One region of the Paenibacillus sp. FSL P2-0136 genome, then DNA from elsewhere that is predicted to be linked to it. Evidence: riboswitches for the same ligand, from Rfam matches in the RefSeq annotation. Region 1 holds a riboswitch; each other region holds the start of a gene.

Region 1 (3,579 bases):
CCATTAGGCCGTGAAACCTCTATTCAAAAAATGCATTGGACAGAGGATGGCTGGCTGGAAATGAAGGATGGATCGAATGTGGCGAAAATGGAAGTTGAGGGGATGACAGGTGTTGAATTAGAGGCCGATGGAATCTCTCATGACGTATTTGATGATTTTAATCAGGAGAAATATGATCTTCATTTTCTGACTCCGTACCGGGACCAGCAAGCGGCATGGGTGAATACGGTTGAACGTCCGGGTTACTTACGCATTCATGGAGAGAATTCTTTTTTCTCGCAGATCCATCCGGCGATTATGGCCACACGCGCAACTTCCCTTCATTATGAAGTTCAAACCAAGGTGGAATTTCATCCCGATCACTACTCGGAAACGGCCGGTCTGGGGCTATACTATGATTCGAATAATTGGCTGTACGTTCACTTGACCCACTCCGAATCAGAGGGTACCGTTCTATACGTACTTCAGGCCAAGCTGGGGCAACGCATTGAGCTGGTCCACCATTACATTCCAGTCCCTGAAGACACAGCGGAGCTCAAGATTATCTATCATTCAGGCATCGCGAGTATCCTTTACCGTTTCGGGGATAACGGGGATTGGCAAGCTTTTGTAGAAAACATTGATGTACTCTATCTGTCGGATGAAGGCGTGAACGGGGAGCCAGGGGAGATTGGCGGATTTACAGGCTTGTTCAATTTCATCGGTTCCGTTGATGCCCACCAGCATGACTCCTTCGCTGATTTTGACTACTATGGAGTGAAGAATTACTAGCCAAGGACGCCATACGTTCTTCCGCCTGGGTGTGCCCGGAGCCGTGGTGAACTGGTGAAAACGCCGGAGATGGTGTACCTTAGTAGTATTAGTCTTTAGGAGTGGTGAAGTGTTGTGAAGAAAAGTAGACAAACCCCCGTGCTGGTCGCGGCCTCGATCCTGCTGATTATTATCAGCAGCCTGATCCCGTCGGATCAATCGACTTGGCTGGGGGCGTTACAGACCCTTCTGCTGGGAGCCGGCCTGCTCGGCTGCTGTATGGCTTTTTGGCGGTTTGCCAAGGGCGGCAAGGGTGGTAAGGGCAAGAGCTGAGTTCTATGTACTGAACGGTTGGTGGAGACAGGATGAGTGCATGGGATGATTGAGCTATGTAAGATGGGCCAAGTACTGCATGAGTGCTGGCGCTGAGAGTCAAGGACGAAGTCGCGGCGGATGCTGCGGCTTTATTTGTTAGAATTTATATGTTTTGGGGTCCCCGCAAAGTACCTGAGGCATCATCGATGCTAAAGCCCCACTTTGTGGGGGGATGTTGTTTTGTAGGCGGACTCAGCGGCCCTTATTTTGTGAAAAAGACCGATTTTCTCCCCGTTGCGGACTGAGAGGACCTTAAAGGGCAGTATGGAGCGCAAAATGAGGCGGAATGGGTTAATTAAGCGCCTCTCAGTCCGCATGGCCTTCGGAATGGTCCCATTTGCCGAAATAGCGGATCGGTAGTCCGCATGGCCCGCTATCCATCTCCTTTTGTCGCATCCGTCCCCTAATTCGGCCACATCCAACTCATTCCGCCGCACTCATTCCTATATCCCGCGTATCCCGCGTTATTCCCAGTCTCAACCCGCCGAAGGGCGGTGCACAGCAGGCAAGGCTGAATGGGCGGCTGCCATCTGTTCGCGTATTCCTCTGAGCCGGGCCTTGAGCTCGGGGATGCTGCACTCCAGGATCTGGCTGATGTCGGGCAGGGGGAGCTGGATGCCATACCACAAGACACTGGCAACGTGATCGTCCCAGCTCAGCGGCGCAGAAGCACAGCGGCTGGTGTCGTGGGCGAGCATGGCACACTGGCGGATGCACTCTCTGTAGGCAGCCGCAGCAGCGGCGTCCCCTGAGAGGCGGCCCTTCAGCCATAGTGGATGGAGGGCCACGAAGGTGGCGGTTGCAGCTTGTTCGGCGCGGACGCCTTGCTCTAGCAGCAGGCAGCTAAGCGCATAGACGGGACCGCTATATTGCTGGGTGTAGTGGTTGAATCCGGCAGCGGCGGTTAGTTTGGGCGATAAGGGGTCAGGCATGTGGTCACTTTCCTTCCTGAATCTATACTGTGCAGTTCATTCCAGCGCGCAAAAAACCGCAGGCAGAGGAGGACCTCTGCCTGCGGTTGTGGGTAACAGGCTTAAGACGCCTGGCACAAAAGCGTGGCGGATCAGGGCTCTCTCTTGGCGCTTACGAGGTTAGCTGTCGGATTCGGACGGTGAGAGTCGCCCTACCTGCCGGAGACCTGCGCGTGGCATTCTCCTTCGGATTCACCCCAAGTCGGCCTGACGGCCGGATGGTTCCCCCGTTTTCCACATGACGGAAATTCAGCGTGCATGCATATGCTCATTTTCATGAATGCATTCATTTGCTTTCAACACGAATCATACTCTCTTCAGAGGGGGTTTGTAAAAATGGAAAAGAGTGCTATTCGCCTTATTTTCAGCAAATGGCTGAATGGCTGTGCATAGGGAAGCCAAAACACCTATATGTAGCAGATTATCTGCCATTTATCTCGCTCAAGCGCTGTTTTTTATTTTTGGCAGACGACGGTGGGGAAGAAGGATTCTCCATGTATCAGCTCACCACCAAAGCGGCTCATTCTGATTCTTCCAGGCAATAATCCGCTTCATCTCACGAACGGTTCCTGTTGTAATCTCATAGTCGCTGCGTTCAGCGGCATGAAGGTCCAGGAAATGCAGCATCCCTCCATAAGTCCCCACGGCCAGCATGGTCTCATCCGGATCGACAGCTAATCCAGAAATGGTGCTTCCGGCATAATAACGCCACAGCTCCCGCCCCCCTGTATCAATGAGCCTCAAGTAGCCATAGGCATCGCCAATGACAACACCGTCCTTCAGTGCCGCCGCCGCATATACCCGGGCTTCCTCGTTAACAACCGGATATTCCTGATCGGACGGGAGCTTTCCTGCTTCCGCATCTTCAAGGGACACAGCAAGGGTAACGCCATTATAGAAGTGGCAGGCATTGTACCATACGCTATGCTGGTCCTTCGTAAATATAGTATAGTGCGGGTAACTGGATTCCGGATTGAATAAGTGAACCTGCCCTGAAGTTGTGTCATATAAAAGATGATCACTGCCCTGGCTGCCATAGGCAATCCATCTTCCATCCGGAGAGACGGCACCATGCGGCATGTCGATCTCGATATGCTCCATCTCATCTGCTTTATATTCTTCGAGATCAGGATGCAGCAGCTTCACCTCCCATAGCTTCTCCTGCGATTGCTGGACCAGAAAAATCCCCTGGCTCGTAACAAGCAATAATGCTTGGCCCCCGTTAAAAGGAATGACTTGCTCCAAGGGTAACTCCTGATCCAGGCTGTCTATGTTCAAAACAGTAAACTCCGGGTCCAGCGCTTGAATCGTGCCATTCAGCTCACGCCATGAGAGATCTGCTACAACTTTTCCTTGTAGAGTGCTGTTCATGGATTGCATAATGGTAATGCCTTGAATTCCGGCGAGTGCATAGAACTGATTGTCAGGAGATGCCCCAACCAGGCTAAACTCGTCGAATACGGAAATAACATCCTTATGTACT
Region 2 (3,579 bases), 530 kb from region 1:
ATTGGAAGTGGAGTACTAATTGCCGGGATGTCAGAATACATTTAATCAAAAATCTTTGGCCTGGCACATCCCTTGGACTTTCAGAAGCTGAGGGATGTTTTATTTGAAGGAGAAGAGCAGGCTGAAGGAACCGTTAACTTAGCAAGGGAGGAAACGAATTGCAATTAACTGAGGAACAACTGCAGGAGCAGATCGGCAAGCTTGAGGGCTGGAAGCTGGAGAGGGATAGGCTGGTGCGCAAATATATGTTCAGTGAATATATGAAGGGAATTGCCTTTGTGGATGAGGTAGCGACAATTTCGGAGGCCTTTGACCATCACCCGCATATCACCATTGATTACAAGACGGTTGTTCTGCGGCTGGCTGCAGATGTGGAGAAGCTTGATCTCCGCCAGGCGCATGAATTTAATGAGGCATTCGAGAAGACCCGCTAGAGGACAAGGCCCCTATGGAGACAACAGGAATATCTAATTAATAGAAATGCCCGTGCAAGGATCGTTCGTTATCCTCGTCACGGGCATTATACATTTAAAATGAGGAGCATGGTGTGAGTACAGGTTGCGGATTATTTCTTCTCGGCCAGCCATAGGGCTACATTCGCAATCTCTTCAGGGGCCAGCCTGTCTTTGAAGGGAGGCATCTGTCCGCGGCCCTTGGTGACTATGCTGAAGATCTGAGCTGCGTCATGCGAAGCGCCTTCCTGCTGCAGGCTGGGTCCCGCCCCGCCCTGAAGCTGGTCTCCGTGGCAGGAGATACAATTGGCCTTCACTGTGGCTTCTGCGCCCGCAGCGTCCAGCACAACCTCCGGCATGGTCGGCTTGTTCTGCTCCGCCACCTCGGATTTACCGGGTAGGGTAAACATTAAGATTACTGCAAAGGCACAGGCGGCAAAAAACAAACCGCTCATGATCCATTTCTGCATCTGCATCCGTCCCTCCATGTAAGCTGCTGTCTCCATTATAGCGGATGGTGAAGCGTTATCATAGTATGTGTGTCAAAAAAATGAACACAAATGATCCATTTTTTGCAAAACTCTCTTGTCTCCGGTGCTATTCCTCATAGACCATGCAATAAAAAGGCTTATTACCGGTCGGAGTGCGGCGTTCATAGGTATCCGTTATGGTGAACCCGCATTTCTGGTAGGCGCGGATGGCGCGCTGGTTCCAGGTCAGCACCTCCAGGTCGATCTCACATTCCGGGTAACGCGACCGTGCTGCCTGCACAATAGCCTTCATGAACAGATGTCCCATTCCATGGCCGCACAGCTCGGGCCGCATTCCGACACCAAGCCGGACTACCCCCTCCATCGGAAAGAGCTGGGCGAAGCCGCACAGATCCCCCTCTCCATTCACAACCGATACATATTGCTCACTTCGCAGCTGCGGGTCTCCGAACTCCACGCCCAGCGCCTGCATCTGCTCCCAGGACACCCAGCCGTAAATATTATACGGCGGCTTGTAGCTCCACTCACAGATCTCAGCGGCATGCTGCGGCTCCATAGGCACCACGTAAAAGGTTAGCGGGGAGCTAATCATTGGGGGAGGCCTCCTTCCAAGGGACATAGATTCATTTCTTCTATTAATTATATACAAAAACAGCCAGTTTCGACGCAATTTCCTTACGGAAATGCAGAAACTTGACAAACGGCAAAATATATTTTCCGAAAGCGCAGAATCAGTGTTTTACAAATATAGAGAGGGGTAAGTAATTTTATAGACAAAAAAAGCCCTTCCCCAAGATTTCGGCAAAAATCTCGGAAAAGAGCGTTAGGTTACAAAGGATTATTGTACATCATCGTTGTCTTGGGAATCCGAAGCTACAGTCTTGTAGGCATCTGTACTCATGATTCGCTTGGCGCCAACGTAGCGGTTGACGTAATAGCTGTCACTCAGCGAACTGATGGTTACACCACGTGAGGAAGAGGCATGGGCGAATTCGCCGTCACCAACATAAATACCAACATGGGATATGCCCTTACCGCTTGTATTGAAGAATACAAGATCGCCCGGTCTCATCTCGTCACGGGACACGGCAGAGCCCATCTGATACTGGGAGCCGGATTGATGGGGCAGGTTAATGCCGATCTTATCAAAAACATACATTGTAAATCCGGAGCAATCAAACCCGTTAGTTGATGTACCGCCGGACACGTATTTGGTTCCGATGGCTTTGTCGATCACTTTATCCATTTTGGAATCCGCGAAAGCGCTTCCTGCTCCGATGGTGAAGATAATGGACAAGCTTAGTACTGCGGCTGCTAGCTTCTTCTTCAAAAGTAAATACCCCTTCCAATGCCTACGAGGTTAGCTTAAGGGTTCGGTTGAAGGTCCCCTATGACCCCTCTTAGAATAGGAGGTCAATTCACCCAAAGTGGTTCCCCCGTTTCCCTAATTCATTAGGGAACTCGGCACGACTGTTGATTAGGATTAGCGGTTCATTCAATACATGACAAAACCTTTGTTAAAATCGATTCAATAATTACAAAAATGTTACTAAAAACTCACTGCGATAATTGTAACAAAGACTAAGGCGCTTGGCAATCACTTATAACATATTAATGCATCTTTTTTGCTGTTTTTTAGAGTTATAGCCCTTTCCAAAGACTCATATCTATGCGCAGGGGTTAATTTATATGATTATTTCTTTGTTTTTGCAAGAAAATGCTGTTTCAAGGCTGCGAATTCAGTGTAAAAGGTAGAATAAGGAAAAGGAAAAACCCGGAAATGATTACGGCAATAATCATCCCGGGCTCGTATAAGTTACATTTAGTTGTTAGAGGCTGAAATATTCGGGGTATGCTTCAAGGGTTCAATCGTAAGCGACAGCTTGGTAGGCTGTTGTGCTCATTACTCGTTTGGCGCCAACGTAGCGGTTGGCCCAGTAGGACTGGCTCATCGAACTGATGGTTACACCACGTGAACTTGAGGACTGTGCGAACTTCCCGTTTCCAACATAAATACCGACATGGGACACTCCGTTACCCAGGGTGTTGAAGAACACGAGATCACCGGAACGCAGATTGCTCTTGGATACACTTGTTCCAACTTTGAACTGTGCTTTGGAGGTACGGGGCAAGGTAAGCCCGACATTCTTGAACACATACTTGGTAAATCCGGAACAGTCGAAGCCGCTGGTGGTTGTGCCCCCGGTTTTATACGACGTTCCAATGGTTTTTGAAATCACAGTATCCATCTTAGAATCTGCGAAGGCACTGCCCGCTCCGAGTGTGAATACCATCACAAGACCCAGCGCTGCTGCGGTGCATTTTTTCTTGAAATTCTGACTAATCAAAAGATGTACTCCTTCCAGGGCCTGCGAGGTTAGCTTAAGGATTCGGTAGAAGGTTCCCCTATGACCCCTCTAAAGCGAGATCAATTCACCCAAAATATGGTTCCCCCACTTCCCGGTGCAGGGAATTCGGCGTTTTATGCACCAGAACAGTGACTTATCGGTATTGCTTAAATTGCAAGAGTTACGGAATATTTTGCTTGAAAGATTACAACTTTGTTACTACTGGTACAGCCATCATTGTATCAGAGGATTTCCCCTTTTGCAAATGCTTTTGTCCTCCGTTCAAGC
Region 3 (3,579 bases), 3.5 Mb from region 1:
TGGGCAACCGGAGTCACACCGAGTGCTACCAGATAATCCTCCAGATAAGAAGCAATTACACGCTGCGGATTAGCGGGAACGGTCACCTTATGTCCCATTGCATCCGTTACGGTCTTCTCCACAGCGGGTGCAGCAGTTGCTGCAGGTACCGCAGTCGCTTCTGCGGTTGCCGCAGGTGCGGTGCCTGCTCCACCGTTACTGCCTGCGTTGCTATTATTATTTCCGCAAGCGGACAGCAGCAGTGTTGTAGTCATAAGTCCGGCCACCGCCAGCTTCCCGCTTCTTGATCCTTGCAGGTTGAACGAAAACATTGAATACCCCTCCTGTATGTTACCCTCATGATTGGCAAAAGCTCTGTTACCTTCATCTTGTCTATACTGATGATATTGATTCTCATTCTCTATGTCAACCAATAACTTATAATAACGTAAAAACGGCCGCCTCCGCATTAAGCAGAAACAGCCGTCTTCCTATAATCTTCTATATTATTTATGCAGATGGAAAGGAACCGTGGCGATGACAATGTCCTTCTGATTCATCAGATAAGAGCGGATGAACAAGCTGGTCTGATTATGCAGCACCGCCTGCCACCAGTGCTTGGTCACGAATTGCGGAATCAGGACGGTAATATGATCCGTTGAAGAGGTCTTCCACTCTACTGTATCGATGAACTTCACCAGCGGGCGGATAATGCTGCGGTAGCGGGAGCGCAGGACGATCAGGCGTACGCCGGGGTTCCACTCCTCCCACTTCTGCTCCATCTTGTGAATCTCTTCTTCATCGAAGCCTACATATACAGCGACCACATTATCTGTCAATGACTTCGCATAGCTGATCGAATGTAGTACAGCGCGAGTCACACCGGCGACCGGAACGACTACGGTGCTTCCTTTGATACAAGGCTTATCGGTAGCCGGACAGATCCGCAGCTGATCGGCAATATTCATATAATGGCGGTGAATCCGGTGGAACACGATGATAACAGCCGGTAGGAAGATGAAGGCCATCCACACGCTGGAGAATTTAGTGATTATGAAAATCAGGGTGATCGTTAATGTAGTGAGCATCCCCACCGTATTGACGGCGAACTTGCTCTGCCAGCCTTTCGGCTTCGTTCTGTACCATTGGACCATCATGCCCAGCTGCGACAGCGTGAACGGAATGAATACCCCTACTGCATATAATGGAATGAGTCCTTCCGTATTCCCGTGAAACGCCGCCACCAGCACAGCCGACATGACACCGAGGAAAATAATACCGTTGGAGAAGCCCAGCCGGTCGCCGCGCACCATGAAGGCATGGGGCAGATATTTATCTTTGGCGAACATGAACGCCAGCAGCGGGAAGGCCGAGTACGCCGTATTGGCTGCCAGGAACAGGATAACCGCCGTAATCCCCTGAATGAAGAAGTACAGTCCGCCGCGGCCGAAGGTAGATTCGGTAATCTGTGAGACCACGGTGGCCTTCTCATCAGGCATGATACCGTACCAGTAAGCGAGCAGCGTAATACCTGTGAACATTACCCCGAGAATGAGGCCCATGAGCATCAGCGTTTTGGCTGCATTTTTCTCCGCGGGCGCTTTGAAGTTAGGAATGGCATTGGAGACCGCTTCTACCCCGGTCAGAGCCGAACAGCCGGAGCTGAAGGCCTTCAGCAGCAGGAACATACTCACGTTCGATACCGCCGAGCCAATCTCAGGAACATGGGCATGGGCGCCGCCGGTCATATATTTGAAGACCCCCGAGATGATGAGCACGAAGATGGAAACCACGAACAGATAGACCGGGATAGCGATGAAGGAGGCCGATTCGGTCACTCCCCGCAGGTTAACAATCGTTAAGAGCACGATAACAGATACCGCTATGAGAACACTATGATTATGCAGACTTGGAAAAGCTGAAGTGATTGCATCCGTCCCCGCCGAGGCGCTTACCGCCACCGTCAGAATGTAATCCACCAGAAGAGAGCCGCCGGCCAGTAAGCCGGTATGCACCCCTAGATTGCTTTTGGCGACAATATACGCGCCCCCGCCTTGGGGATAAGCGAAGATCGTCTGCCGGTAGGACAGAATCAGAATAGCCAGCAGGCCCAATACGGCTAATGCAATTGGCAAGGAGTACCAGATAGCGGTGAACCCGGCGGCCACCAGTACAATCAGAATTTGTTCTGTTCCGTAGGCTACAGACGAGAGCGCATCAGAAGACAGGACAGCCAGTGCTTTCACCTTGGATAACTTTTCATGATCGAGTTCGTTCGACTTCATCGGACGCCCGATCAATAGTCGTTTTACCTTGCTTACCATTGTAGTAACAGTTCCTCTCTTGGTTAAGTTGAAACGGGTTTCCCTGCGCTGTTTTCATAAGTGGATTTCATAAATGCAGGCACCAAAATAAGCATACGGAAATGATCCGCATGCCTTAGTGTGCATGGTCATTATCCCACTAGTGGCTTACGAGGTTAGCTGGCGGATTCGGACTGTGGTAGCCCTACGGTTACAGGTCAAGTAGCCTGCTCCGATTCACCCCTTTTGGCCTTAGCCAAAGTGTGGTTCCCCCGTTTTTCCTTCCGGAAAATTCAGCGCATATTCAACTTCTCACAAGGACTAATATTAAGCTACAACACGTCTTCCGTAAAGCGTGGAAACAAATGAAAAAAGAATGAAAAGCACTCAAAACAACCAAATTCATCATCCGGTATGTCTTGATCTTTCATTCTCTTTCATTATCCCTTTACCACGTGATTTTACAGGGTTTTTGCATATTATTTTTTACTAAAATTAAAGGTATTCTCTTCTCTTCCTTCTGCCCGTCAGCTTCTTACTCCGCAGGCTCCTCTTTGCGTCCTGTCCAGAGCAGAATCGAGATTAAGGCAAAGGCTATAAGTGCAAGCAGAGGGATCGTTATAAATCCGAACCAGTTCAGATAATCCTTGTTGCACGGTACGCCGATGGTACAGGGAAGCACCTTGCTGAGCGCCGGAATTTTCTGCTCCGCATAATGATAAATAGAGATGCAGCCGCCGATCAGACTAAGGGGAAGCACGTATGGAATGATCCGCTTGTCCGCCCGGTAGGTGGCGATCCCCAGCAGGAACAGCTGCGGATACATGAAGATCCGCTGGAACCAGCACAGCTTACAGGGCTCGTAATTTAGGACCTCACTGAGATACAGGCTTCCTGCTACAGCCACCACACAGACGAACCAGGCCAAGTAGAGACAGTTACGCCGGCAGAAGGCAGAGAAGACGGTCATTGGGCGGTCCCTGCTCCCGCTGCTGCTGTTGCTGCCTGAATCTGGGCGTCAATCGCCTCCATATTGAAAGGCTCCTTCACCTTGATGCCGTTCACGTACAAGGATGGCGTATTCGTTACACCCGTATCGGTGCCAAGCTGAATATCCCGCTCCAGCTCGCTTACGTAGGTACGCTCGTCAATGTCCTTGCGCAGCAGGTCGTAATCCACCGGCAGCTCCAGCTGCTTGGCGAGACTCACCAGGAAGTCAGGCGTAGCCCATTCCTTCTCTTCATTCCCCTGATTGGCATAGATCGCATCGAAATACTTCCAGAACGCTTCCTGGTTC
Region 4 (3,579 bases), 3.0 Mb from region 1:
TAGCGGCTTCGGCTTCCGCCTCCAGAATCTGCCGCTGCTTGGCGGCTTCCGCTCTCATGATCGTTGCTTGATTCTCTGCCTGGGCCGGCTTGATTACCGTCGCTTCCAGCTCCCGCTGTCTCAGCTCGACCTCGATCTCCCGGACTGTGCGGTTGGCTTCGGCCTCCATTTGAGTGATTTTCACCTGTTCGGTAACCAGCGACTGCTTGATCTTATTCTGCTGCAATTCGTACGCCAGATCCGCCTGTGCCTTCTTCACCTCGGTCTCCAGCTTGAAGTCCGCCTGCTTAATGTTCAGCTCCTTCTCGAACAGCGATTCCTTCGCACGGGCAGCGGTTCCTGCTTCAATCGTCGCCTGATGCGCATTGGCTTTGGCAATGGAGGATTCCTTCTCCGCCTCGGCCTGCTTGATCTGAATATCGCGTTCGGCTTCAGCCTTGGCGATGCTGGCATCACGGCGAATCCGCTCAATCTCAGGCACCCCCATATTGTCGATGTACCCTTTGTCGTCGGTAATTTTCTTGATGGTGAAGCTGACCACCTCCAGCCCCATCTTGTCTAGGTCCTCCGAGCAGGTCTCCCGCATCTTGCTGTTGATTTCGTCTGGGGTCTTGAGTATAGATTCTACACTGAGCTGCCCGATCAGGCCGCGCAGATGACCCTCCACCGAATGCAGAATAATCGTCTCACGGTCCTCTTCCGGCCGGTCAATGAACTGCTCGCTGGCTGTGAGAATAGCGGTTGGATCGCTTTTGATCTTAATCTGGGCGACCGCCTCCAGGTTCAGCTTGATGCCCTGGCGGGAAAACATGGCCTGCGCCGGGATCACATCGAAGCTCATCAGCATCATGGAGATGGTTTTATTGTTCTGGAAGCCGGGGATGACGAATGTCCCGCCGCCCTGAACCACTCTTTTGCCGCCGAGACCGTATACGATCATGGCCTGATTAGGCGGAACCTTTTTATACGCGGTCACAATACTGGTTAACGCCAGCAGAATCACAACAACAATAGCTCCGGTTACATATAAAATTAACATTTGCTCCGACACTCCCCGTTAGTTTTGTTCCATTTCCCTCTCGAACAAAGTGACCGTTGCGATCCCCTTATCCGTCTTCACAATAATCACCCGATCGCCCCGCAATAGCGACTGACCGGATTCGGCACGCACGCCGATGGAACGCATGGTCCCGTGCAGCACATACTTCATCTCTCCTACGGCCCCATCCGCTGCGGCGATGCTGATATAGCCGAGCTGGCCTGCCGGATCATAATCGAGTTCACTCATACTGCTGTCATAACGGGTCATCACCCGGGCCAGTACCGTGTAGAGCAGGATGCCCGGCAGCAGGGCGATCAAGGTACAGACCAGTACCACGGCGAGCAGCTGCATCCCGCTGTACTTGACAAGCATATACCCCGTGCCGCCCCAGACGGTGACAAACACCATCAGCGGAAGAATCGGGAGAAAGCCTGGCCCCCCGCCATCTCCTCCCCCTACATGCAGGTGGCCTACCAGACCGTGCCCATGAATGCTGCCGCTTAGGATAAGCACGAGGCCAACCCAGAAGCAGACGATAAATACAGTAGCGATGGGAACCCCCTCCTTTCAATGTAATATGGCTATAAGAAAACTGACTGTAGTGGAGATGCGGAAACTGACTATTGTGGTACATAAAAAGACTATTGCGGCATATAAATGACTAATCAGTGTTGTTATAAGATTAAATTGTGCTTCCACCTGTCACTATTGCCCCTAATTTCCACTTTAGGCTGCTTGGTTGTGTATGGCAGAGGCGCAATTGGATTCAAGGGCACTTGTGCTCTTCATTTCTGCATCCAGCCCATTTTCAGGGCATTCAGTGGGATTAATCCCCTTCCCTACACAGCAAAAAGACCACAGCAGCAGCAGGGCTCTCCGTGGTCGGTTACTCGATCATGGCGCTCATCCTCTCTCTTCGAGGCTTACGGGGTTAGCTGACGGATTCGGGCAGCGAGATTGCCCTACCTCACCAGAGCCATAGTAGCACACTGGCAAGGATTCACCCCGGGTACTCAGCAGCCTATCCTTAAGCCACCTGCACCAGTTGGTTCCCCCGTTCCCGTTACGGAATTCAGCCATTTCAAGAACAGTGTCATTTCATTCGGTTGTTGATTGAATCTTACGCCTGCAGCCATTTAATGTAAAACCTCACGGATGACAAAAGAAGTCAATAATGCTGTACCTTCTGGAATGAAGGCGCATTCTTCAGCTCTGCTCTTATCCGCCCGGGGATTTGCTCGCGCTATCGTCTGTTTACACCCATGTTACTCTTCCTCCCACGCGCTGCTCCTTTGCTCACCTAATCTCCTCCCACTCTCATACTCACTTATTCCCCTACTCTCCTTACCTACTCACTTACTCTCCTTCACTTACTCCCACACTAACTCTCACTTACCTACTCACTTACTCTCCTTCACTTACTCCCACTCCAGCTCTCGCTCCTCATCTACTCACTTACTTCCCACTCCCTTCCCCACGCCCTCCTAACTTAATCTCCTAACCCCGCACCTTTTTTTCTCAGCCCATTACTCCAAATTTAAAATATTCACATTTTCGTCACTCGATGCTCATTGTGCAATCTTTCCCTTTGAGCAATAATAGAACCTATAGATTCTCTAGAACTTATAGATATCAGGGAAAGGAGGAACATTTACTTTTGAATTCCAAACTGAATCTGCGGGACAAAAAAAAAGAAGCCACCGCCTATGCCTTAGCCGTAGCGGCCTTCGAGCTTGCGCTTGAGCATGGGATGGATGGCTTCATTGTGGATGATGTTGTTCAGAAGGCTGGATATTCCCGGCGGACTTTTGCGAATTACTTCTCCTGTAAGGAGGAGGCAGTCGCCGCCTATTTCATTGGCATTATTGCTGTCCAAGAGAAAGAGAATAACCCGCTGGCTGCTCTGCCGTCGGATGCTACACCGCTCGATGCCCTGTACAATCTGCTGAAGCTGCAATTCACCTCGGAGTTCCTGCATAAGCTGCGGCAGTTCGTCTCCCTGGCGAATCAATATCCGTCCCTGGAGCCTTACATTCTCAATGTCTTCCGGCATTTGCAGATCACCGCCCAGGAGACACTGGAGCAGTTCACCCGTGGACGGTATGCCGATGGATATACCCACCTGCTGGTAGGTGCCGTCTATGGGGCTTTCGTGCCTATCCTGGACGGACGGCTGAACGTCATGCTGCCGGGTGAGCAGCAGAGCGGGGACTCCGGGGCTATGCCGTTTCAACAATACCTGAATTCCATGTTTGCTTACTTACGTAACGGCTTCTAAATTCACAGATAAAGAGGAGAAACCACTACATGTCTACCTTTCTATACCGCTTAGGTAAATCGGCTTATGCCAAGCCCTGGGCCTTCATTGCAGTCTGGATCATTGTACTCGGAGTTGTAGGCACCCTGATTGGAGTCAATGGCATTCAATCCAGCTCCGAGATGAAAATTGAAGGCACAGAGTCGCAAAAGGTGCTGGATAAGCTGACAAAAGAGCTGCCCGCTGCGGCCGGAGGCCAGGCTAGTATCGCCTTCACTGT

The links. A riboswitch is a leader RNA that binds a small molecule or an ion and turns the genes downstream of it on or off. The one in region 1 is predicted to bind cyclic di-AMP.
Region 2: linked by a shared signal. The riboswitch ahead of NYE26_RS31775 (C40 family peptidase) and the one ahead of NYE26_RS01100 (hypothetical protein) in region 1 are both predicted to bind cyclic di-AMP.
Region 3: linked by a shared signal. The riboswitch ahead of NYE26_RS15895 (APC family permease) and the one ahead of NYE26_RS01100 (hypothetical protein) in region 1 are both predicted to bind cyclic di-AMP.
Region 4: linked by a shared signal. The riboswitch ahead of NYE26_RS20870 (hypothetical protein) and the one ahead of NYE26_RS01100 (hypothetical protein) in region 1 are both predicted to bind cyclic di-AMP.

What each region holds. Positions count from the first base shown of each region.
Region 1 is NZ_CP150244.1:260,133-263,711, forward strand. Features, by position in the region: gene NYE26_RS01090 (family 43 glycosylhydrolase) at 1-771, shown strand, start outside; gene NYE26_RS01095 (hypothetical protein) at 886-1,083, shown strand; gene NYE26_RS01100 (hypothetical protein) at 1,602-2,057, opposite strand; cyclic di-AMP (ydaO/yuaA leader) riboswitch at 2,192-2,361, opposite strand; gene NYE26_RS01105 (hypothetical protein) at 2,601-3,579, opposite strand, start outside.
Region 2 is NZ_CP150244.1:7,396,227-7,399,805, forward strand. Features, by position in the region: gene NYE26_RS31760 (4a-hydroxytetrahydrobiopterin dehydratase) at 159-434, shown strand; gene NYE26_RS31765 (cytochrome c) at 566-922, opposite strand; gene NYE26_RS31770 (GNAT family N-acetyltransferase) at 1,050-1,535, opposite strand; gene NYE26_RS31775 (C40 family peptidase) at 1,782-2,273, opposite strand; cyclic di-AMP (ydaO/yuaA leader) riboswitch at 2,278-2,420, opposite strand; gene NYE26_RS31780 (C40 family peptidase) at 2,809-3,237, opposite strand; cyclic di-AMP (ydaO/yuaA leader) riboswitch at 3,295-3,433, opposite strand.
Region 3 is NZ_CP150244.1:3,808,360-3,811,938, forward strand. Features, by position in the region: gene NYE26_RS15890 (ABC transporter substrate-binding protein) at 1-311, opposite strand, end outside; gene NYE26_RS15895 (APC family permease) at 486-2,303, opposite strand; cyclic di-AMP (ydaO/yuaA leader) riboswitch at 2,432-2,591, opposite strand; gene NYE26_RS15900 (disulfide oxidoreductase) at 2,818-3,252, opposite strand; gene NYE26_RS15905 (thioredoxin domain-containing protein) at 3,249-3,579, opposite strand, start outside.
Region 4 is NZ_CP150244.1:4,894,471-4,898,049, forward strand. Features, by position in the region: gene NYE26_RS20865 (SPFH domain-containing protein) at 1-1,039, opposite strand, end outside; gene NYE26_RS20870 (hypothetical protein) at 1,058-1,555, opposite strand; cyclic di-AMP (ydaO/yuaA leader) riboswitch at 1,948-2,130, opposite strand; gene NYE26_RS20875 (TetR/AcrR family transcriptional regulator) at 2,700-3,320, shown strand; gene NYE26_RS20880 (MMPL family transporter) at 3,350-3,579, shown strand, end outside.